2 linked regions of the Pseudoxanthobacter soli DSM 19599 genome follow. The protein of the gene in region 2 interacts with the protein of the main gene of each other region in a pairwise test. Links are inferred from orthologs where the notes say so. Each region holds a gene or a part of one and is shown on either strand. Other genes may lie near its edges.

The links. The genes of interacting proteins can lie anywhere in the genome.
Region 1: the proteins of BUF17_RS06105 (region 2) and BUF17_RS12090 interact in binary tests that used the Escherichia coli proteins (3 or more experiments, as listed by UniProt). The link is inferred for Pseudoxanthobacter soli DSM 19599 from one-to-one orthologs.

Annotation. Positions count from the first base shown.
Region 1 is NZ_FRXO01000004.1:429,304-432,033, reverse strand. It holds BUF17_RS12090 (acyl carrier protein), read left to right. Parts: upstream 1-1,112; coding sequence 1,113-1,349; downstream 1,350-2,730. Other genes in the region: fabF (beta-ketoacyl-ACP synthase II), read left to right, coding at 1,436-2,701; fabG (3-oxoacyl-[acyl-carrier-protein] reductase), read left to right, coding at 104-844. UniProt on the Escherichia coli protein: Carrier of the growing fatty acid chain in fatty acid biosynthesis.
Region 2 is NZ_FRXO01000002.1:373,214-376,334, reverse strand. The notes cover bases 109-2,973. They hold BUF17_RS06105 (YbgC/FadM family acyl-CoA thioesterase), read left to right. Parts: upstream 109-1,206; coding sequence 1,207-1,740; downstream 1,741-2,973. Other genes in these bases: BUF17_RS06100 (acyltransferase family protein), read right to left, coding at 1,737-2,804; BUF17_RS06110 (CobW family GTP-binding protein), read right to left, coding at 109-1,021. Outside these bases: more of BUF17_RS06110, read right to left, coding at 1-108.

The sequences.
Region 1 (2,730 bases), on a different replicon or contig from region 2:
TCGCCCGATTGCCGCATCGGCGGCGGGCTTGGGCTCGTCGCACGCGGACTGGATAGACAGGGCGGAGCCGGGGGCTTCGTCCGGATTCCCGAAAGGGCCGTGAATGTTCGATCTTACTGGGCGCGCCGCCCTCGTGACCGGCGCCAGCGGCGGCATCGGCGCGGCGATCGCGCGGGCGCTTCATGCGAACGGGGCGACCGTTGCGCTCTCCGGCACGCGCCGCGAGCGGCTTGATGCGCTTGCGTCCGAGCTTGGCGGCGACCGGACCCACGTTCTGACCGCCGATCTGGGTGACCGCGAGGCCGTGGACGCCCTGGTGCCCGCCGCCGAAGCGGCCATGGGCGGGCTGGACATTCTCGTCAACAATGCGGGCATCACCCGTGACAACCTCTTCATGCGCATGAAGGACGACGAGTGGGACAAGGTCATCGAGGTGAACCTCACCTCGGCCTTCCGCCTCTCCCGTGCTGCTCTGAAGGGAATGATGCGGCGTCGTTATGGCCGCATCATCGGCATCACATCCGTGGTCGGCGTCACCGGCAATGCCGGCCAGGGCAACTATGCCGCGGCGAAAGCGGGCATGATCGGCATGTCCAAGTCGCTTGCCAAGGAAGTGGCGAGCCGGAACATCACCGTGAACACGGTGGCGCCCGGCTTCATCGAGACCGCGATGACCGACGTGCTGAAACCCGAGCAGCGCGACGCCATCCTGGGGGCGGTGCCTGCCGGCCGGCTTGGTTCGGGCGACGACATCGCCGCTGCGGTGCTCTATCTTGCCTCCAGCGAGGCAGGTTACGTCACGGGCCAGACCTTGCACGTCAATGGCGGCATGGCCATGGTCTGAAGACGGGGTTTTGCCAGTGATTCCGCGCGTGTGGACTTCTGGCCAAGCCCAATAAAGTGTGTTACCTACCGCCGGCCGGACGATACGGCAGAACGTCGTAACCGGAGGACAAGACTTGTATGGGTGGTAACCCGGTTTTGTCCTGGACCTTTAAACCTTCGGCTTTCAACGTCTTTCGTTTGGAAAGTCATCAGTAAGCAAGAAGTTTTCGGGGCTCGCGCGGTTTTCCGTCAACGGTTTCCCTAGCAAGATATCAAGGAAGGCGAGAATGAGCGACATCGCTGAGCGTGTGAAGAAGATCGTGATCGAGCATCTCGGCGTCGAAGCCGACAAGGTCACCGACAACGCGAGCTTCATCGACGATCTCGGCGCCGACAGCCTGGACACCGTCGAGCTCGTCATGGCCTTCGAAGAAGAGTTCGGTGTCGAAATTCCGGACGATGCCGCCGAGACGATCCTGACCGTCGGCGACGCCGTGAAGTTCCTGGAAAAGGCGGCCGGCTGACCGGCAACAAGGCGAGGCGGCGGCATCCGGACGCTCTGGCGTCCGGCCACTACCGCTCGATCCATTGCGACCGATCGGGACGTTCGATGAGACGTGTAGTGATTACCGGCCTTGGGATGGTCACGCCGCTTGGGTGCGGCGTGGACGTGTCTTGGTCCAGATTGATCGAAGGCAAGAGCGGGGCCAACGCCATCGAGTCGTTCGAGGTGTCCGATCTTGCCTGCAGGATTGCGGCGCAGATTCCCCGCGGGGATGGAAGCGACGGCACCTACAATCCCGACGACTGGATGGAGCCCAAGGAAAGCCGCAAGGTCGACGAGTTCATCGTGTTCGCGGTGGCGGCGGCCGAGCAGGCGATCCGTGATGCCGGGTGGTCGCCCAAGTCCTACGAGGAGCAGATCCGCTCCGGCGTGCTGATCGGCTCCGGTATCGGCGGTCTGATCGGTATCGAGGACGCGGCGATCACGCTGAAGGAGCGTGGTCCGCGCCGCATCTCGCCGTTCTTCATCCCCGGACGGTTGATCAATCTCGCCTCCGGCTACGTCTCGATCCGCCACGGCCTCAAGGGCCCGAATCATGCGGTCGTGACGGCCTGTTCGACCGGCGCCCATGCCATCGGCGATGCGGCGCGGCTGATCATGCTGGATGACGCCGACGTGATGGTTGCCGGCGGTGCCGAATCGCCGATCGGGCGGCTTGCGCTCGCCGGCTTCGCGGCCTGCAGGGCGCTTTCCACCGGTTTCAACGACCGGCCGGAACAGGCCTCCCGCCCATATGACCGCGACCGTGACGGCTTCGTCATGGGCGAGGGCGCGGGCGTGGTGGTCCTCGAGGAACTCGGGCACGCCATCCGGCGCGGCGCGAGGATCTACGGCGAGGTCATCGGCTACGGCATGTCCGGCGATGCCTATCATATCACCGCTCCCTCCGAGGATGGTGATGGCGCCTATCGCTGCATGACGGCGGCTCTCAAGCGCGCCGGAATCGCGCCCGAGGAAATTGACTATATCAACGCCCACGGGACCTCGACGCCGATGGGCGACGAGATCGAACTCGGCGCCGTGCACCGCGTCGTGGGACAGTCGGCGGACCGGCTGACGATGTCGTCGACGAAATCGGCCACCGGGCATCTGCTCGGTGCCGCGGGTGCGATCGAGGCGATCTTCTCGGTTCTGGCGATGCGCGACAGCATCGCGCCGCCGACGATCAACCTGGACAACCCCTCTGTGCAGACGTCCATCGACCTCGTGCCGAACAAGGCCAAGGAGATGCCGATCCGCACCGTGCTCTCGAACTCCTTCGGGTTCGGCGGCACCAACGCCTCGATCATTCTGCGCCAGTTCGAGGCCTGACCGCGGGGCGCCGCGTCGAGCCCGGCGCG
Region 2 (3,121 bases):
TTTCGCCGGGTGCCCACTGACGCTGGTGGTCGCCCTCGATGATCATGTGGACGCCCTGGATGACGTAGCGCTGCGGGTCGCCGGAGAACGACAGGATGCCCTTGAGACGCAGGATGTTCGGCCCCTGCTCCTGGGTCACCTTCTGGATCCACGGGAAGAACGTGGTCACGTCGAGATCGCCGGCCGAAAGCGAAACGCTCGAGATGCCCGCCGCCTCGACATGGTCGTGGTGGTGATGATGGTGATCATGATCATGATCATGATCATGATCGTGGTGATGATGGTCGTGGTCGCAATCGGGACCGCAGGTGTGATCGTGGTCGTGCCCGGCCTCTTCCAGGAAATGCGGATCGAGGCTCAGGATGCGGTCGAGGTCGAACGAGCCGCGGTCGAGCACCGCACTGAGCGGCAGCGCGCAGCGTTCCGTCCGGTGGATGGTCGCGAACGGGTTGATGGCGCGGATGCGGGCCTCGATCGCCGCGAGTTCTTCCGGCGTGACGAGGTCGGACTTGTTGAGGACGACGATGTCCGCGAACGCGATCTGCCCTGCGGCTTCGGCGGTGTCGGCGAGGCGCAGCGCGAGGTGCTTGGCATCCGCGACGGCGACGACCGAATCGAGCGCGGCGGCGGCGCGAACGGTGTCGTCCATGAAGAAAGTCTGCGCGACAGGGGCCGGGTCGGCGAGGCCGGTCGTCTCCACCAGAATGGCGTCGAACGCGCCGCGGCGCTTCAGGAGGTTCTCGACGGTGCGGATGAGGTCGCCGCGAACGGTGCAACAGATGCACCCGTTGTTCATCTCGAACACTTCCTCGTCGGTGTCGACGAGCAGGTCCGCATCGATGCCGATCTCACCGAACTCGTTGACGATGACCGCGTAGCGCTTGCCATGGTCCTCGGTGAGAATGCGGTTCAGGAGCGTGGTCTTGCCGGCGCCGAGGAAGCCGGTCAGCACGGTCACCGGGATGCGGGCATCGGGAGCGGAGGCCGACACGGTGGCGTTCGACGTGGAGGCGTTCGACATGGGGTCGTTCCTTGGATGCGAACGAAGTCGTAAACGTTCGGACGATGTCGCGGGGGATTCGAGCCTGGCAGGGGCGGGCCGCATCCCGTATGGGCATCTCAAATAGTCTTTGCGAGGCGGCGGGGGAAGATGCCGGTGCCTCATAATGTCCCCCCGCCCTCGCGCGGACGCCGGCGGAGTACACCATGACAGAGCAGTCCGGTCCCGATCGCGATCCGCATGCCGGTCACGGACCGGGGGCCGGGTACGGCATCGCGGGCAGCCTTGCCGCCGGCGGTCACCGGCTGCCGGTGCGCATCTATTACGAGGACACCGACTTTTCCGGCATCGTCTACCACGCGAGCTATCTGCGGTTCCTGGAGCGGGGACGGACCGACTTCCTGCGCCTCATGGGCATCGGCCATCGAGAACTCGCGGATGGGCGGCACGGCGAGCCGCTGGCGTTCGCCGTGCGGGCCATGACGCTCGATTTCCTTGCTCCGGCGCGGATCGACGACGTGGTCGTGGTCGAGACGGCATTCAGGTCCGTGGGCGGTGCCCGGCTCGTGCTCGCCCAGAGAATCGTCGTCGGGGAGGGCGCCGGCGGTGGAGCGGGCCGCGTTCTGGTCGAGGCCGAGGTGACCGTCGTCGTCATCAGTCCCGAGGGCAAGCCGCGGCGGCTTCCTGCGGCGCTGAGATCCCGCCTCGGCGGTGCCGGTGCACCGCCGGAGGCGCCTTAGTCGCGCACGCCGCCGAGCGCCGCCTCGCGTCCTGCGGGTCGCTGCTTCCACCAGCGCATCAGCCGGTTGTGGACCGGCTTCTCGAACGCCTCGTAGACGACGAGCGAGCCGGCCACGCTGCCCACGACGATGAGCACGCCATAGAGCCAGTCCGGCACAAGCGCCTCGAAGCCGGGGATGCGCATCACCATCGCGCGCACCGCGAGGATGGCGAACAGGTGCGTGATGTAGAGCGAGTATGAGGCGTTGCCGAGATAGACGAACAGGCGGGTCACGCTCCCCTTCGCCTCGATGGGCGGTCCCAGCACGGCCGCCGCGACCAGGATCGCGGCCGGGATGCCCCAGTGCAGCACCCGCTCCGCGCCGGTCGGCGTCACCTGCCACGACAGCAGGCCCGCCGCGACGAAGGACGCGGCCACGAGCGCGATCCGCGGCAGGCGGCCGAGTTTCACCCCGTGGCGCCACATCAGCGCGATCCACATGCCGAACGCGAATTCCAGTACGATGGGCTCGAACCAGGTCGAGAACGGCGGCGGCAGCGAGACCGCCCGGTCGAGGACGACGAGGGCGACGAGCAACGCCGTGACGGCGCTCACCGCATAGAGGCGCGGCAGCACCAGCGCGCAGGCGAACAGGACGTAGAACAGCATCTCGTAGTTCAGCGTCCAGCCGACGGTGATGATCGGCCCGAGGGTGCCGTCCTGGGGAACGAACAGCAGGGAATGGGCGAGGCTCGACCACGTCACCAGCTCTGTGCTGCGCGAGAACGCCAGAATGGCGGCTGCGAAAGCCAAAGTGGCGGTCCAGTAGAGCGGCACGATGCGCATCAGGCGGCGGGCGAGGAAGTCCCCGATCGCTCCCGGTCGCTCGAACATGCGCTGCGACGACACCACCATGATGAAGCCGGAGATGACGAAGAAGATGTCGACGCCGAAACCGCCATATTCGATGCGCGGATAGGCCGGATCGACGACGCCGGTGCGGTTCACGACCGAGATGTAGGCGTGCAGCACGACGATGAGCAACGCGGCGATCGCCCGGAGAATCTGGATCGAAACGAGCATAGCCGTGGCCCTGCATGAATCGCCGCGGCGGGGCGGTCGTGATTCGCCATCTACGGTGAAATGCAGCGGAGCCGCAAGGAAACACTGCGTTCGGGTCGCCGGCAGTGGCATCGGAAGCACAGGCGCCCATTGCACATGCGATTTCGACGCAAGATCCAATTTTCGACACGATTGACGGGAAACACAGACCTCGATTCTTTAGGCGCGGATCCGACTCGTGCCGCGTCAGGGTGCCGACGCGGCGGGTCAGGTCCGAAACGGTGCCGAAGACCGTTCGGGGTCGCCGCCCACCACACTCGTTCTTGTTCACGACCACC